DNA from 4 places in the Micromonospora sp. LOL_014 genome. Region 3 is predicted to be linked to each of the others. Evidence: riboswitches for the same ligand, from Rfam matches in the RefSeq annotation. Region 3 holds a riboswitch; each other region holds the start of a gene.
What was found. Region 3 has a riboswitch for cyclic di-AMP ahead of ACFHW1_RS00375 (coiled-coil domain-containing protein). Riboswitches for the same ligand answer to the same signal wherever they lie in the genome.
Positions count from the first base shown of each region.

Region 1: it holds a riboswitch for cyclic di-AMP, as region 3 does, so the genes downstream of both, ACFHW1_RS14870 (NlpC/P60 family protein) here and ACFHW1_RS00375 (coiled-coil domain-containing protein) in region 3, are expected to answer to the same signal.
Region 2: it holds a riboswitch for cyclic di-AMP, as region 3 does, so the genes downstream of both, ACFHW1_RS07735 (coiled-coil domain-containing protein) here and ACFHW1_RS00375 (coiled-coil domain-containing protein) in region 3, are expected to answer to the same signal.
Region 4: it holds a riboswitch for cyclic di-AMP, as region 3 does, so the genes downstream of both, ACFHW1_RS04415 (NlpC/P60 family protein) here and ACFHW1_RS00375 (coiled-coil domain-containing protein) in region 3, are expected to answer to the same signal.

Region 1 is NZ_JBHMIP010000015.1:14,892-19,237, reverse strand. Features, by position in the region: gene ACFHW1_RS14890 (DUF3817 domain-containing protein) at 1-28, shown strand, start outside; gene ACFHW1_RS14885 (DUF397 domain-containing protein) at 155-370, opposite strand; gene ACFHW1_RS14880 (helix-turn-helix domain-containing protein) at 617-1,498, shown strand; gene ACFHW1_RS14875 (DUF6232 family protein) at 1,546-2,082, opposite strand; cyclic di-AMP (ydaO/yuaA leader) riboswitch at 2,556-2,687, shown strand; gene ACFHW1_RS14870 (NlpC/P60 family protein) at 2,698-3,657, shown strand; gene ACFHW1_RS14865 (sigma-70 family RNA polymerase sigma factor) at 3,778-4,346, opposite strand, start outside.
Region 2 is NZ_JBHMIP010000006.1:159,208-163,553, forward strand. Features, by position in the region: gene ACFHW1_RS07730 (glycosyl hydrolase) at 1-995, opposite strand, end outside; gene ACFHW1_RS07735 (coiled-coil domain-containing protein) at 1,406-2,605, opposite strand; cyclic di-AMP (ydaO/yuaA leader) riboswitch at 2,610-2,740, opposite strand; gene ACFHW1_RS07740 (cation diffusion facilitator family transporter) at 2,909-3,817, opposite strand; gene ACFHW1_RS07745 (HelD family protein) at 3,863-4,346, opposite strand, start outside.
Region 3 is NZ_JBHMIP010000001.1:83,083-87,428, reverse strand. Features, by position in the region: gene ACFHW1_RS00395 (sensor histidine kinase) at 1-200, opposite strand, end outside; gene ACFHW1_RS00390 (winged helix-turn-helix domain-containing protein) at 229-897, opposite strand; gene ACFHW1_RS00385 (cellulose binding domain-containing protein) at 946-1,155, opposite strand; gene ACFHW1_RS00380 (potassium channel family protein) at 1,660-2,337, opposite strand; cyclic di-AMP (ydaO/yuaA leader) riboswitch at 2,592-2,727, shown strand; gene ACFHW1_RS00375 (coiled-coil domain-containing protein) at 2,730-3,746, shown strand; gene ACFHW1_RS00370 (glycoside hydrolase family 65 protein) at 3,804-4,346, opposite strand, start outside.
Region 4 is NZ_JBHMIP010000003.1:217,975-222,320, forward strand. Features, by position in the region: gene ACFHW1_RS04410 (NlpC/P60 family protein) at 111-1,154, shown strand; cyclic di-AMP (ydaO/yuaA leader) riboswitch at 1,412-1,555, shown strand; gene ACFHW1_RS04415 (NlpC/P60 family protein) at 1,654-2,592, shown strand; gene dcd (dCTP deaminase) at 2,754-3,332, opposite strand; gene ACFHW1_RS04425 (pyridoxamine 5'-phosphate oxidase family protein) at 3,460-3,975, shown strand; tRNA gene ACFHW1_RS04430 (tRNA-Gly) at 4,122-4,195, shown strand; gene ACFHW1_RS04435 (ribbon-helix-helix protein, CopG family) at 4,272-4,346, opposite strand, start outside.

The DNA.
Region 1 (4,346 bases), on a different contig from region 3:
CGAGCCGGACAAGGTGTTCACCGGCTGAGACCGGGCGGGCGGTGACCGGTTGACGGTGCCCCGGCCGGGCCGGCACCGTCGTCGGGCCGACCCGGCCGGGGCGTACGGCCGACGTTGTCGGCGGCCGGGGAGCCGAGCCTCGTGCGGCGTCGGATCAACCCATCGTGTGGCCGCCGGAGCTGGTCGGCGCACCGGACAGCCCGGCGACGAATGCCGACCAGGCTGCTGCCGAGAATTCCAGGTGCACTCCGGGGTCGGTGGAGTTGCGCACCCCGACCGCCGAGCCGATCTCGGCTACCTCGACGCAGGTCGTCGCCTCGCAGCGGCGGCTCTTACGCCACGCCGGACCGGCAGTGCTGATCACAGTCACCTAGACTCCTTAATAAGGATAAATCGGTAAATTTGCCATCAGAGCACGCAGGCAATCGGGCGGACTGTATCAGTCCCCGATCTTGCCGACGCGACTGGGCGACACCGCGAAAACCCGGTGAAACCGCCGTTCGGACCATGCGGAGGGCCGGCCGTCCTTAGCAGACCTGACGGCGGCGGTGTAGCGTGCAACAGGGTGGCAACCAGCCAGGTGGCACTCTGCAAGGCACCCCCCCGGAGCGTTCCCATGCCTGCCCGACACCAGGGCCCGACCATCGGGCGTCGCCGGCTGCGTGCGGCGCTACGCCGGGCACGCGATGCCGCCGCGCTGACCCAGGACTACGTCGCCGCTCAAATGGACTGGTCGCTGTCGAAGCTGATCCGGATCGAGTCGGGTTCGGTCAGCATCTCGACCAACGACGTCAAGGCTTTGCTGGACCTGTACGGCGTACGCGACCAGCAGCAGGTGCAGGAGCTCGTCGAGCTGGCCCGGGCGGCACGACGGCGCGCCTGGTGGAGCGGCTACAAGGATCGGGTGCCGGCCGCCTACGCGGCCTACATCGGGCTGGAGGCGGAAGCGTCGGCACTGCGGTACTTTCAGCCAATCAGCTTCCCCGGCCTGCTGCAGACCGAGGAGTACGCCCGCGCGGTGATCCCGGCCGACGGCCCGCACCATGTACCGGCGGCCGAGATCGAAGGGCGGGTGCAGATCCGGCTGGCCCGCCAGCACGAGGTGCTCTTCGGCGCCGATCCGCCGCAGATCGAGGTGATCATCGACGAGGCTGCGCTGCGCCGGATGACCGGCGGCCCGCGGGTGCTGCGCGAGCAGCTCCAGCATGTGGCGAAGATGTCAGCGGCGCCTCATGTCACGGTCCGGGTGCTGCCGTTCGCCGCCGGAAGCAACACGGTGCTCGGGCCGTTCGTCATCCTGCACTTCGCCGACCAGGCCGACGCTGACGTGGTGTACGTGGAGAGCGCTCTGGTCGAGGAGGTCATCGACCGGGCCGACGAGGTCCGGCCGTACCAGCATGTCTTCGACCGACTACGGGCGGAATCCCTGTCGCCAGCCGACTCGGTGGCGATGCTGCACGACCTCGCCCGGCGGCTGGACGGGCCGGACGCGGGCTGATCGACGTCGACCAGCCCGCCGACGACCGCGACGGCGGCCGGGCCCGCTCACCGCTGGTCGGGCACCCACGGCTCGATGGTGACCGGCTCGGACAGACCGGCCAGCCGGGAGATCTCCCGAGCCCGCATCAACGCCCGGCTCACCTGGCCGTACTGGCGTTCGTCGTCGGTGCTGAACAGCAGCAACAGCAGTCCCTGGTGACGGCCCCATAGTTCGTACGCCCGCGGCCGCAACCGGTCGCCGAGCCAGGCGACCGCCACCGGCACGAACGCAGCCGCCAGCATGGCGAGGTAGACACCCGCGCTGACCTCGTCCAACCCGCGGGTGTAGCCGACGGTCACCGCGACCGCCGCCAGGGTCAGGGCGGTCACCGCGATCACCCGGCCGGTGAGCCGGTCGCGGGCGCCTCGCGCGGTCCGGAGTTCGGTGAGGTCGCGGACGGCGAAACGCCGGCCGGCCACGACGAACCATTCACCGGTCACGCAGATGCCGGGCTGCCGGTAGAAGGTCCGTCCGACACTGGAGCCGGACTGGGCGGGCACCGGGGAACCGCGTCGGGGTGGGGTCTGGCGAGTAGCACGCATAGCTGCCTCCGAAGGGCTCGTGCGGCGCTGACCTTGCGGGTCCATTGTGCAAACAGCTAGCTACTCGATGGAAGGTGGTCATTCTGCCACCTAGCAGAATGACGTACGGCAGGCCGCGTCCTGGATGGCGAATCAGACCTTTTGCGGCTATTCATCCGGATAGCTTACTGACGACAACCGCACAGACCGACTAATGACGCATTATTCGCAATTGATCAGACGCTGTCCAATGACGACGCGCCGGAGTCAACCGGTCACGCGAAGACAACAGGAATGTTGCCCAGAGCAGCCAACCGTCACATCCAGTAACTGTCAACGGGCTCCGGCCAGTTCCATGCCACGGATCACGATCGCAGCACTTTCCGCGTCGCAACCTTGCGGCTAAGTTGGACCAGCTGGTCCGGTCACCAGTCGCCGGGAAGCGGTGACGCCGGTCCAGTGCCGCCGAATCGCCGTCCTGAGATTATCTGACGTTACAAACAGTGATCTCACGGTTGCGATCCGGGGACCCATCGGCAACTGGGGTGAATCCGCGGTTCACCGCGGTAGGGCGAACTTCCCGCCCGAATCCGTCAGCTAACCCGGTAGGCGGCGAGGAAGAAGGGTTCTGCGTTCTTGTCAACAGCGCGGATTCTGCTGCGCACCCTGATGCTGGCCGGCGTAAGCCTCGGCCTGGTGGTACCGGCGACCGCCGCGACCGCCCAGCCGACGGTCAGCGAACTCACGCAGCAGATCGACGAGGAATCCGAAGAGCTGGCCAAGGTCGTCGAGTCGTACAACCGGCTCAGGGAGGAGGCCAAGGCCACCCGGGCGGCGGCCGAGGAGATCGACGCCAAGCTCGGCCCGCTGCAGGCCGAACTCGCGGCAGCGCAGACCGAGGTCGGTCAGATCGCGGTCAACGCGTACAAGACCGGCGGGTTGAGCACCGCGAGCGCCCTGCTCGACGGCACCTCCGGCAGCTTTATCCACCGGCTCGGCACCCTGGACCACCTGGCCCGGGACCGGCAGCAGCGGCTCAGCGAGTTCACCAGCACCCAACTGACCTACCTGGCCGAGCAGGAGAAGCTGCAGGCGGCACTGAAGAAGCAGGACGCCCAGGTCAAGGAGCTCGCCGACCGCAAGAAGAGCATCGAAGCGGACATCGACGAGCTGATGGACAAGCGGGAACGGGCCTACGGTGCCGCGAGCGAGACCGGCTCGTCGTACACCGGAACCGTCCCGTCGGTGTCCGGTGCCGCCGGCTCGGTCGTCGAGTTCGCGTACGGAGCCATCGGCAAGCCGTACGTCTGGGCTGCCAGCGGCCCGAACGGTTACGACTGCTCGGGCCTGACGCTTGCCGCGTGGCGTACCGCCGGCAAGAGCCTGCCGCACAACGCGGCGATGCAGTGGGACGTGGTCGCGAAGATCGACCGTGGCGCACTGCAGCCCGGTGACCTGGTGTTCTACAACGGTCTCGCCCACGTCGGCCTGTACGTGGGCGGCGGCCAGGTGATCCACGCACCCACCTTCGGCCGTACCGTCGAGCTGGCCAGCGTGGACATGATGCCGCCGTACGGCTACGGCCGGGTCCGCTGACCCGGTCGCTCGCGCGACACTGCCGACGGCCCGGCATCCGCAAGGCGGATGCCGGGCCGTCGGCAGTTCGTCGGTGGGTTGTCAGTTCATCGGCGGATCAGGTCGCCTGCAGCCGATTCGTCAGGCCGCCTGCAGCCCTTCCGCCCGGGCCAGCTCCCGCAGCCGGCCCAGCGCCTGGATCTCCAGCTGACGGATGCGCTCCCGGGACAGTGAGAAGCGCGAAGCGACCTCGGTCAGCGAGTGCTCCCGCCCGTCCTCCAAGCCGTACCGGGCCCGCATGATGCCGGCGGACCGGTCGTCCAGGTGGTTGAGCAGGCCCTCGATCCGCTGCCGCTCCAAACCGGTGAGCACGATGTCCTCCGGCGACGGTGCGTCGCTGTCGGCCACCAGGTCGCCCAGGTTGGTGTCGCCGTCGTCGCCGACCGGGGTGTCCAGCGACACCGTGTCCTGCGACCACCGCACCAGCTCGTGCACCCGCTCGACCGGCACGCCGAGCGAGGCGGCGATCTGCTCCGGCTCCGGGTCCGAACCGAGCTCCCGGGTCAACTGGCGGGCCACGTTGCGCATCCGGTTGACGTCCTCGACCAGGTGCACCGGAAGCCGTACGGTCCGCTCCTGCTGGGCGATCGCCCGGCTGATGGCCTGCCGAATCCACCAGGTCGCGTAGGTGGAGAACTTGAAACCACGCT
Region 2 (4,346 bases), on a different contig from region 3:
TCGAGGTGCTTCCACTGGTGGGGGTAGAGGGAGACGACCGTGCCGGTGGCGGAGCCCTCCCGGGCCGTGGTGGTGAAGCTGTAGGTGGCGTCGACAGTGCTGCCGGCCTGGTCGTAACTCCAGCTGACCCGGGTGCCGGTGACGTGAGCGTGGGCGTACCGACCGTAGCTGTCCATCAGCGCGGTGCGCCGGGCGGCGCTGGTGCCGGCGCCGGTCGGCAGCAGCGCGACGGAGAAGTAGCTGCGGCCGGCGAGGGTGGAGCTGATGGTGGTCCCGTTGACGGACCAGGTCGCTCCGCTGGGGGCGTAGGCGACGTAGTCGTGGCCGCGCATGGAGAAGCCGACCCGGGTGCCGCTGTGGTGCCAGACCGTCGGGGTGCCGGGGAACGATAGCTCGGCGTTGCCGCCGGTGACCTGGGCGTATACGAACGGCAGGCCGTGGCCGACGGTCGCGCGCAGGGTACGGGTGCCGTCGGACCAGTACGGGCTGACCGTCCAGTCGGTCCAGCCGTCGACCTTGACGTCCGGGGCGTTGAGTCCGGCGACGCCGAGGGTGAACTCCCGGGTGTACGGGTAGTGGTATTCGCCGACGCCGGTCGATGTGCCGGAGATCGCCGCCTCGGTGGTGTAGGAGACGCCGAGCCCGCCAGCGGTCGGCTGGAACGACATCGGGTGGGCGTGCAGCGGGTCGGAGTAGGCACAGTTGTACCGCTTGAACAACAGCGACGACCACCAGTCGTTGGTCGGCACCGCGCCAGCCGGGGCGCTGCCCGTGACGTACTGCCGGGGGTTGGCGGAGATGCTGCCGCAGGCGGTCGGGGCGGCCGCGCCCGCCGGACGGGTGGTGGTGTAGCTGCCGGCGCCGACGATGGCGGCGTCGGCGGTGCGCAGTACGCCGAAGATCAGTCCGGTGGCGGCCAGCGCCGTCACGGTGGTGGCTGCCAGGATCCGGCGCGGCGTACGACCTGTTCGCGCGCCACGGATCGACAGGTTCATGGTGCCTCCGGGTTGGGTAGGGCGCGGTCCACGATCGCGAAAATTTTCACGACCATTAATGAGTTATTGCCAGGAGGTCACCAGACATGCGGGCTTCTGTCAATATCCCGACATGAAGTTTCGTGCATCCGGCACGGGGTCGTCGCGGTCTGTTGACAGCCGTACCGCTGCTGCTATATATCTAACTGTGAGAGCGCTCTCTCAGTCGCGCGAGCTGCAATGTGCCCAGCGTGAGCCGGGTGTGACTGCGTGGTGGTAGAGCGCTCTCGCATAGTTGCCGGTGGCCGTCGGTCGTTATGCCGATCGGTCTGCCGATGCTGCGCAAATAACTCCGTATGCTGATTCCGTCGCGAATAGAAAATGGGGGCGGTCGGCCGCCGACGTGGCCGTCCGCCCCCATGCGCGCGACGTCAGTACACCGACAGGTGCACGTGGTTGGTGTGGTCGCTGGACGGGTCGCCACCCGCACCGCTGTACGTCTTCCAGCCGCTGCTGGGCAGCCAGATCCGCTTGTACCAGATCACGTAGAGCACACCGAGCCGGTCGGCGTTGTTGATGTAGTAGTTCGCGAGGTTGTCGCCGTAGCTCTTGTCACCGCCGGTCGCCACTCCACCGAAGCCGTTGGGCTGGGCGGCGAAGTCACACGCCCGGCCCTTGGGGTGCTCGCCGGAGCTGCCGTTGCGGAAGCAGGACACGTAGCGGGTGAAGCCGGCAGCCTTCGCCTGGTTCAGGGCGTGCAGCGTACGGGGCGTGATGCAGCCGGAGGTGGTGGGGTCGTCGACGTTGCACGACTCGGCCGGCCAGGAACCGTTCGCGTTGCGCGGAGCCGGGGTCGCCGACGCGTTGGACGACCCGGATCCCGACGACCCGGATCCCGACGACCCGGATCCCGACGACCCGGATCCCGACGACCCGGAGCCGGAGGAACCGGATCCCGACGACCCGGAGCCGGAGGAACCGCTGGCGGCGGCCGCCCGTTCGGCCTCCTCCGCCGCCTGCTGCCTCGCCTGTTCCTCCGCCTGCTTCTCGGCGGCGACCGCGACGGCCAGTGCCCGCTCCGCCTGGTTCCGGCGCTGGTCCATGATGGTGACCTGCTTCTGCTGCTCCCGGATCTCATGCTCGATCGCGGCCTTGGACCTGGTCACCTGGTCACGGGTACGGTACAGCTCGCGGAGCTGCTTCTCCTCGTTGGCGGTCACCGCGCTCAGCGCCGCCGCCCGGTCGATGAACCCTTCCGGCGAGGTGCTGTTGAGTAGCGCGGAGACCGGGCCGAGCCGGCCGTTGCGGTACGCGCGGTCGACGATGTGCCCGACGTTCCTGTTCCGTTGCTCCAGTTCAGCACCGACCGTGTCGAGCTGCTCGGACAGCTTCTTCTGCCGGTCCTTCGAATGGTTGAGCGCCGCCTTGGCGTCGATCCAGCCCTTCGAGGCCGCATCGAGCTCCTTGCGCAGGCTGTCGGTGCCTCCCTCGTTGTCGACCCGGTCGGGCCGGTTGGCGGGCAGGGCGGCTCCGGCCGGCGAGCCGGTCGGGGTGCCGGTGACGGCCATCAGGGCGGCGGTCAACGCCGCCAATAACGTGAATCGGGTTTTTCTGTGGACTGTGCGCGACACTGTGCATTCCTTCCGTCAGCCGCCGACCGGGTTAGCTGACGGGTTCGGGACGGAAGATCCCTACCGCGTGACGCGGATGCACCCCAGGTACGTGGTTCCCCGGCTCGCCGTACGGCGATTAGGCGACGGCCTCCGCGGGCGCCGGAGGGGCGCCGCCCGAGCGGAGACCGGGGCCGAGACTACCGGCTCCCCGGGTCGTCGTCCCGGTATCGATAGCCATGTTATGTCTGGAAAAATCAGAAATATACGTATATCGTGGCTGTGACCGTCGCGGTAAGGTCACGAAACTTAAGCATCTGCTAATCACCAGTCGGCCGGTCCGCAGGAGTCGGCGGGGGCCAGCGGCTCGATCTGCAGCGTCGCGTGCTCGATACCGAACTCGTCGTGCAGGGCCGTCCGGGCGTCCCGCAGCACCGTGCCGATATCGGCCGACGGGGTCACGGCCAGGTGTGCCGAGGCCACCTCCATGCCCGGGGTGAGCGTCCAGACGTGGAGGTCGTGCACGTCGCAGACGCCCGGCACGATGGCCAGCCGGCGGTGGACCCGGGCGACCTCCACATGCTCCGGCGCCGCCTGCACCAGGATGCGCAGCGCGGCCCGGGCCAGCCGCCAGGTGCGTGGCAGGATGAACACCCCGACACCGACGGCGACCAGCGGGTCGGCGTACCACCAGCCGGTGGTGGCGATCACCGTGGCGGCCACCAGCACCCCCACCGAGCCGAGCAGGTCGCCGAGTACCTCCAGGTAGGCGCCCCGTACGTTGAGGCTCTCCCCGGCCCCCTGGCGCAGCAGGGCGAAGGCGACGATGTTGGCGAGCAGTCCGGCGACCGCCACCATCAGCATCGGGCCGACCGTCACCGGCTCTGGATCGGCGAACCGGCGGGCCGCCTCCACCAGGACGTAGAGCGCGACCCCGGCGAGCAGTACGGCGTTCGCCAGCGCGGCCAGCACCTCGAGGCGGTAGAGGCCGAAGGTTCGCTGCGGCTCCCCGGTCGGTCGCCGAGTCGCGGCTATCGCCGCGAGCGCCATGCCGATGCCGAGCACGTCGGTGAACATGTGCCCGGCGTCGGACAGCAGCGCCAGGGAGCCGGTGGCCAGCGCGGTGACCGCCTCGACGACCATGAAGCCCGCCAGCAGGGCGAAGGCGGCCCAGAGACGCCCGTAGTGTCGCTGGCCGGTGCTCCCGGCGCTGTGATCGTGTCCGACTCCCACGCCTGCCACCCTCCGTTGCCCGGCGTCTCGTCAGTAGACTAATGCTCACATAGCAATATGTGCAGTCGACTCCGGGTCGAGGTCGATGGTGACCAGCCGCTGCGTCGCCCGGGAGAGCGCGACGTAGAGCGTGCGCACCCCGGCCTCGGACTCGGCACGGATCTCCTCGCCGGCCACCAGCACCACCGCGTCGTACTCCATGCCCTTCGCCTGCAGGCTCGACACCACCTGTAGCCGGGAGGTCGTCAGCTCGCCGAGCCAGCCGGCGACCTCGTCCCGCCGGGCCACCGCGGCGATGACGCCGACCGTCCCCTCCACGGCGGCCAGCATCTCGGCGGTCGCGGTACGGACGGCAGCCGGCAGCACCGCCGCAGCTACCCGGTCCCGGCGCGGCGCCACCCCGGTCGATCGGACCGCCGTCGGCAACGGGGCGTCCGGAGCGACCTCGCGGATCACCTCGGCGGCCAGTTCGAAGATCTCCGCCGGGTTGCGGTAGTTCGTGGTCAGCTGGAACTCCCGCTGCGGCCGC
Region 3 (4,346 bases):
GCGGTGCTGGCGGTACGCCGCAGCTCGGCGGCGACCACCTCGTCGCGCTGCCGCCCGTCGACCAGCAACGCGACGGCACCCATCCCGGCCAGGCCGACCACGTTGATCGCCATCACCAGCAGCGTGATCCGGATCCGCAGGTTACGCAGCCGGTCGGCGGTCTGCAGCGGCTTGCCACCCCGCCGATCGCGGCGGTTCACGACGGCACCCCGCCAATTCGGCCGGCGGTCACGACGGCGCCCCGCCAACCCGGTAGCCGACCCCGCGTACGGTGTGAATCAACTGCGGCTCGCCGAGCTTGCGGCGCAGCTGGGCGACCACCGCGTCCACCACGTTCGAGCTGGGGTCGGCGAGCTCGTCCCAACAGTGTTCGAACAGGTCGCTGCGGCTGGCCACCGCCGGGCGCCGGACCAGCAGCATTTCAAGTACGGCGAACTCCTTGCGGGTGAGCGTCAGCAGGACGCCGGCGCGGCGCACCTCCCGGCGGGCGGCGTCGACCTCCAGATCCGCCACCCGCAGCAGCGGTGGGGTGGTGGCGCCACGGCGTCGGCAGAGCGCCCGGACCCGCAGCACCAGTTCGGCGGTGACGAAGGGCTTCACCACGTAGTCGTCGACGCCGGCCTGAAACCCGGCGATCCGGTCCCCGGCGCTGTCCAGCGCGGTGAGCACCAGGGCCGGTGTGGTGAGCCCGGCCCGCCGTCGGTGGCCGAGCTGGTGCAGTGAGTCGCCTTCCGGAAGGATCCGGTCGAGCACCAGGCAGTCGTAGTCGTTGATGCTCATGCTCAGGTCGGCCTGGCTCCAGTCGGCCGCCTGGTCGACGGCGGATCCGCCGGAGCGCAGCGCGGTGACGACGGCACTGCGTACCTCGGGGTCGTCCTCGACCACCAGCACCCGCATGCGGGCGAGGCTAGCAAGCCGCCGTCACCAGCGCGTCTTCGACGAGGGTCAACCCGAGGACGCGCACCGGTCGCCGTTGAGCAGGAAGTCCGTCGGCGGCGGGTTGCTCGCCGAGTGCCTGACCACGAAACCGAGCTGTACGCTGCCGCCGGCCGGGATCCGGCTGTTCCACGGCGTGTTGGTGACGGTGATGTCCGGCGGGACCAGGTCGACCGGTAAGGGCCCGGCCCGACCGTCGCCGCAGATCGGGCGCGGCAACCCAGCCACTGCCCAGGCCCCAATACACAACGAAGCCTGCCGATGCATCGACAGGCCGGGCAGCGCTGTCGGACAGATCGGCGTCGCGGTCCTGACTTGTTGGCGATTCCCCGCCGTAACAATCGAGGACTAGCGTGGGGACGGGGAGGGCAACCCCCGTCCCCACCATCAGTTGCTGAACACGCACGAGCGGTCTGGCGTCCGGGTCGTGCGTGACGCGCGGGAGCCGGGCCACGCGAGTGGCTCTGGTTCCACCTCCTCTCGACAGGTGGTGCGCGGGCTGGCGGCGGAGTCCGGGCTTGGCCCGCCGCCAGCCTCGGGAGCTGTGCGGTTGACACGGTGATGTCGCCATCGCCGCGCCACGCGTCGACTACTTCAACGTGGGCACATCCATCGATGGAAGCGCTCCCATGCAGGGACTGTAGCCTGAGTCACGAGTTTGCGAAAGTCCGGCGGCTGATCAGCTCACGAAATGAAGGTGTGATGAGGCGTTCACGCCCATGTTCACCGGCCGAACTGCTGAACCGCCGTGGTTGCCCCGGCGACGATCAGCAGCGCATCCGGCGGGATCAACGTCTCAGGTCCCGCGTACCTCAGCTGCCGGTCCCGCTCCTTGATCCCGACCACCGTGATGCCGTACCGCTGACGTAGCCGGCACTCGGCCAACGTCCGGCCGGCGGCGTCCGGCGGGGCGCAGACCTTGGCGATGGCGAACCCGTCGTCGAACTCGATGAAGTCGAGCATCCGACTGGCCAGCAGGCGGGCTACCCGGTCACCCATCGCCGCCTCCGGAAGGATCACATGGTGCGCGCCGACCGAGGCGAGGATCCGGCCGTGCTTGGCGGTGACCGCCTTCGCCCAGACCTCCGGGACATCCAGCTCGGTCAGCGCCACCACGGTGAGGATGCTGGCCTCGACGTCCGAGCCGATGCCGACCACCGCGCGGGAGTAGTCGGCGACGCCACACTGGCGCAACGCCTGGTCATCGGTTGAATCCGCCTCGACCACCCTCGGCAGCCGCTCGGACCAGCGATGCACCCGTTTGGGATGCTCGTCGATGCCCAGCACGTCGTGGCCGAGGCGGAGCAGAGACTGGGCGACCTGACCACCGAACCGGCCGAGGCCGATCACCACCACGCTGTCGGCGTCCGGCGGCCCGACCGGGGAATCGTCATCTCTCACCGAAGATCCGTCCGACGCTACGACTTTCCCGCTTTTCCTCATACGCACTGTAGTCAGCCGCTAACCTCGGCGCAGCGATACCGACCCCTGACGACTTGTCGTACGCCGTCGAACGCAGAAAGTGGACATCACCGAAAGTCGTTGGCTGGTAACGGATTTTTCCAGCTCAGTCAGGATTGTCGAGGTGTTGATGCCGGTGACCAATCCGGTAAGCTTGCCGGCGGTCTTCGCCAGGCGGCGCCCACCGGTGCCGGCGGTGACCGCCGCCCAATCGCCCTCCGGGGTGAGCCGGGGAACCACGTTTCCACCGGGGTGAATCCGCGCCAGCGGTAGGGATCGTTCCGTCCCGAACCCGTCAGCTAACTCGGTCGGCGGCCAAGGAAAGGAACAGGATGACCGCACCCCTCCGCCGGCGGATTCCGACGGCCGCGGCCCTCGCCGCCGTCGCCGCCCTGCTCGCTGGGTTCGTCGTAGTGTCGCCAGCCGCCGCTCAGGATCCGGATGACGAAGGCGCCCCGCCACTGCTCAGCGAAGTGCTCGAATCGACCGGCCGGGGCTTCGTCGAAGCCAAGGCGGCGGTCGACGAGTCCCGCAAACGCCAGTTGAAGCTCAACCTCGAGTTGGAAAAGGTCGAGGAACGGATTTCCGCGCTGACCCCACAGATCGGCCAGGTCGCCTCCAACTCGTACCGTCTCGGCCGGATCACCCCGGTGATGGTCCTGCTCAACAGCGCGGACCCGGACGAGTTGCTGGAACGCGCCGAAGGCCTGGACATGATCGCCATGCACGACAACAAGCGGATTCGGGAGCTCAACGAGGCACGCGAACAGGCAGCTCGGGCAGTCGCCGCGATCGACGCCGAAGTGGCCCGCGAGGAACAGCAACTCGAGGCAATGGCCCGGCAGAAGGAAGAGGCCGAAAAGGCCCTGCAACTGGTCGGCGCGGTCGCCACCAACGGGTTCGTCTCGGCCACCTCGCCGGTCGCCGCCCAGGCGCCGCGTAACTCGGACGGTTCCTGGCCGTCCCAGTCGTGCAGTCTGGACGACCCCACCACGAGCGGCTGCATCACTCCGCGCACCATGCACGCGCTGAACGAAGCGAAAAAGGCCGGCTTCACCCGCTTCGTCTCCTGCTTCCGCCCCGGTGGGCCGTTCGAGCACCCCAAGGGGCGGGCCTGCGACTTCTCCGCCCAGCAGCAGGGGTTCGGCGGCGACGCCTTCGGCGACGACCGGCTGTACGGCAACAACCTGACCGCCTTCCTGGTCCGCAACGCCGACAAGCTCGGCATCCTCTACGTCATCTGGTACCGCCAGTTCTGGTCACCGACCACCGGTTGGAGTTCGTACAGCGGCGCCAACGGCGATCCCAACAGCGACCACACCAACCACGTACATCTGTCCCTGCTGTGACCTGACCTCCTCTCCTCGTGCGGTGCCGGGTCGGCCCGGCACCGCACGAGGAGGTGGTCAGTCGGTACGCGCCGACCGGCGTACCGGTGACCGGCCGGTCGGCTGCTGCGGCGGCGGACCGACCGGATTGGCCGGCGGGATCGCCCGGGTGACCGGCTTGTCCGCAGCCACCGTGATCGGCTCGCCGTGATGGGTAAGGTCAACGGTGGCGTTCGGGTCGACGTCACGCAGCGAATAGGTCACCTCGTCATGCTGGACCGCCACCCGCAGCCGCAGGCCCCGCCACATCATGGCGAACTCCAGCCGGTTGATCCGCTGCGGCAGCCGGGGAGCGAAGGTCAGCTCCCCGCCGTGGTCACGCATCCCCCCGAAGCCGGCGACCAGCGCGAGCCACGCCCCGGCCAGGGCGGCCACGTGGATGCCGTCGCGGGTGTTGCGGTTGATGTCGTGCAGGTCCATTAACGCGGCCTCACCCATGTAGTCGTGGGCGAGCTCCAGATGGCCGGTCTCCGCGGCTATCACCGACTGAGTGCACGCCGACAACGACGAGTCCCGCACCGTACGCCGCTCGTAGTAGGCGAAGTTGCGGGCCTTCTCCTG
Region 4 (4,346 bases), on a different contig from region 3:
ACGAACACCGCGCTTTCCAATAAGGTGATGCACCGACCGCTGCGGATGTCGGCCTCCGTACCCCCGCCCGTGAGGCCCCAGCGATCGAACCATTGAAGGAGTCGCTGCCAATGGCACGTGCGCTCGCGAATTCGCACATCCATCGTCACAGTGGGTCCCGGTATCGACGCGGAGAGCATTGGTGTGTACGGGTTCCTCAACGTATCGCAATTGCGCTGTTGCTTGCCGCAACTGCGCTGGTCTTCCCGGCTGGACCGGCCCACGCCGAGCCGACGCTGGCTGAGATCGAAGCCGAGTTGGACGCCCAGTGGCTGAAACTGGAACCGGTCATCGAGCAGTACAACAAGGTGCACAGCGAGCTCAAGGCCAACGAGAAGAAAGCGGCCGCGCTCGACGAGAAGATCCGCCCCCTGTCCCTGCAGGCCAACTTGGCGGCGGACGAGATCGGCGAGGTTGCCAACCGCTACTACCGGACCGGGCCGTCGAGCGAACTGAACGCCCTGCTCCGGACCGGATCGCCGACCAGCCTGGCGGATCAGCTCGTGGTGCTGGACCGAATCTCCAAGCGTCGGCAGGAAAAGATCACCGCTGTTTTGGAGACCCGGGACCGCTATCTCGCCGAACGGCAGACGCTGGACGAGTTGATCACGAAGCAGCAGGCACAGGACAAGACGCTCGCCGAGCAGCGCAAAACCATCAACGCCGAGATCAAACGCCTGGAACGGGCGCGCAACGCCGCGTACCAGTCCACCGGCTACACCGGCGGATCCGGTGCCTCCGGCCCGTGCCCGGCGGTGTCGGTCGGCGGAGCCGCCGGAACCGCGGTCCGCACCGCCTGCGCACAGCTCGGTAAGCCGTACGTCTGGGGTGCCACCGGGCCGAACGCCTTCGACTGTTCCGGCCTGACCCAGTACGCCTGGGCAAGTGCCGGTGTCAGCCTCACGCATTACACCGGAACTCAGTGGAATCAGGGCAGTTCGGTCAGCCGTGCCAACGCCAAACCCGGGGATCTCGTATTCTTCTTCAGTGATCTGCATCACGTGGGGATCTACATCGGTAATGGCCTGATGGTGCACGCTCCCCGCGCGGGTCAACCCGTGCAGATGGAGAACATCGACAACATGCCGCTCGCCGGATTCAAGCGGGTCGGCTGATCGTGGCAGGTCAGCCAGCCTGCTGAGGCAATCTGAGTGGCGCGCGTTGGCTGGCCGAACGTACGGGCGGACCGGTATGAACGGGCCGGTCCGCCCGGGAAAATTCGAACGCTTGAGCGATGGCAGCCTATGTACGATACGCAATCGTCTGTGTACTCAATGAGATAGTCCATGTTCTCGCTTGCGTAGCGAGAACGCCGCTCTCTACTCTTGGGGATCGTCGAGTCGGGAGGACGTCAACCAACCGGGTTGACCTCGGCCTGACACCGCCTAATCGCCGTCTGACGGCGAGCCGGGGACCCACGGCACTTCCGGGGTGAATCCGCAGGCCACCTGCGGTAGGGCGTCTCCTTTCCGCCCGAACCCGGCAGCTAACCCGGTAGGCGGTCTGGGGAGAAGGAGTCCGGTGGCTACGAGCGCCCCTCGGCGATACCTCCGGTGGTCCAGCCGCGACCATCGGCGAAAATCGCCGCACGACCCTAGCCGAGTACTCTCCGCGTTGGTCGCCGCCACCACCGGCGTCGGTCTGCTGCTGGTAGCAGCGCCGGCGCAGGCGCAGCCCACCGTCGCCGAGATCGAGTCGCAGATCGACGAGGTCTGGGCCGAGCTCGAACCAACGATCGAACGGCACAATGCCGTACGGCAGGACCTTGCCGCCAAGAAGAAGAAGGCGGACGAACTACAGAAGAAGATCAAGCCACTGCAGATCCAGATCGACCTGGCGATGGACCGGGTCAGCGAGTTCGCCGCCCGGTCGTACAAGGGTGGTAGTCCGTCGGTCTTCAACGCGATCCTGACCAATGGCAAGCCGACCCACCTCGCCGACCAGCTCGAGCTGCTGGACCAGTTCGCCCGGCGGCAGGCCCGCGACGTGCAGGCCGTCGTCGACCTCAGGAACGAGTACGCCGCGAAGAAGGCCCCGCTCGACGATTTGATCGTCGAGCTGACCAGCACCGAGGCTCAGCTGGCGGCGAAGGCCAAGGAGATCGACGCCGAGGTTGACCGGTTGCAGGACCTGCGCCTGGAGGCGTACGGCTCGACCAACACCCTCGGCTCGCTGCGTCCCGCGCCCTGCCCGGCGACTTACCCCGGCGGTGCGGCCGGCAAGGCGGTCACCTTCGCCTGTGCGCAGATCGGCAAGCCGTACGTCTGGGGTTCAGCGGGACCGGGCAGCTACGACTGTTCGGGTCTCACCCTGGCCGCTTGGGCGCAGGCCGGCGTCGCGCTGCCGCACAACGCCGCCCGGCAGCGCCAGGTGACCGCCAACGTCAGCCGGGACGAGTTGCGCCCCGGCGACCTCATCTTCTACTACAGCGGGCTCTCCCACGTCGGCATGTACGTGGGTAACGGCTGGATCGTGCACGCCCCCCAGGCGGGCGAACCTGTGCAGATGCGCAAGATCGGTTCGAGTGTGCACAGTTACGGCAGGCCCGGCTAGACCTCACTCCTCCCCATGGCCTGGCGCGTGCCGCTGATCCCCCCCGTCAAGCGGCAGCACCGGCCACCGGAAAGGCGCCCTCCCATGTCTCCCCCCGGCTTGGGAGGGCGCCTTTCGCCTCCCCACCGCGGGCGCGCCGGCGCTGCGACAGCCCAGCCGGTTTAGCTGGTCGGCCAGGTGCGCCACCGCTGCCAGGACCGGCTCGGAGTGGGTCCACGCTGTCCCTGGTACCGGGATCCGTAGACCGCCGACCCGTACGGATGCTCGGACGTCGACGAGAGCCGGAAGATGCACAGCTGGCCGATTCTCATCCCGGGCCAGAGCTTGATCGGCAGGTTGGCCACGTTGGACAACTCCAACGTCACGTGGCCGGAGAAGCCGGGGTCGATGAAGCCGGCGGTGGAGTGGGTCAGCAGGCCCAGCCGACCCAGGCTCGACTTGCCCTCCAGCCGGGCGGCCAGGCCGTCGCCGAGCGAGACGACCTCGAGCGTGGAGGCGAGGACGAACTCACCGGGGTGCAGTACGAACGGGTCGCCGCTGGGCACCTCGACCTGGGACGTCAGATCGTCCTGCCGAGTCGCCGGGTCGATGTGGGTGTACAGGTGGTTGTTGAAGACCCGGAAATACCGGTCGAGCCGGACATCGATGCTCGACGGCTGGACGAGCGAAGGTTCGAACGGCTCGAGGGAGAGTCCGCCGGTCTTGGTCTCCGCGACGATGTCCCGGTCGGAGAGAAGCATCGTCACACGATAGCGACCGTCCGGCCGGTGCGACCGCGCGGCCGGCTGTCCGGCCGGTACGTACCCGGATTGGCCTGGACGGGCGATCCCCCTATCTCCTCGTACACATGTTCGATAGAATCATCGCATGGCAACCTGGTCCGAGTTCGCAGCCGACGAGCCCCGCCTGGCCACGGCGATCCGACTCCTCATGCAGCAGTACGGTCCCGGCCTCGGCTACCTCGCCACCGTCCGAGCCGACGGTGGTCCCCGGGTGCACCCGGTCTCCCCGGTGATCACCGACAACGGGCTGTTCTGCTTCATCATCGACTCGCCGAAGCGGCGTGACCTGGAGCGGGATGGCCGGTACGCGCTGCACTCGTTCCCGCCGGAGGAGAGTGACGACGAGGCGTACCTGGCAGGTCGGGCGCATCCGGTCACCGATCGGGCCAAGGTGGGTCGGCTCGCCAGCGATCTCGGGGCCGTGCCGCACGTCGACTGGCGACTGTTCGAGTTCTCCGTCGACGTGGCGATGGTGGCGCAACGCGGTGGCAGCACCGGCCACTACGCGGCGGCGGCGCCACGGCAACCAGCCGTCCAGGTCTGGCTCGACCCGACCAGCGGCAGCGTCTCCCACCCGGTGCCGACCCCGGTCGCCTGCTGACCCGCCGCGTGGCACCGGCCGACGCGTCGACGCCCTACCCGTTGACGCCCGGTCGACGGGTGTCGAGCCGTACCCCATGCTGTGCTCGGTTGGCGGCCGGGCCTGTTGCGCAGTGACCGGGCTGACCGGGTAGAGTGGGTCCGCTCGCGGGTGTAGTTCAATGGCAGAACATCAGCTTCCCAAGCTGACAGTGCGGGTTCGATTCCCGTCACCCGCTCCAACACACGAAGCCCTGGTCGGGGCCATCATCCCAACCAGGGCTTGCGCTGTACGTACGCGGGATCGTCGCGAGGTTCCTACTTCCGTGGGTACGCGGCCTGCAGTACTTCGCGGATCAACTCGCTGGGGCTGCGGTTCGTCAGCTCTGCCAC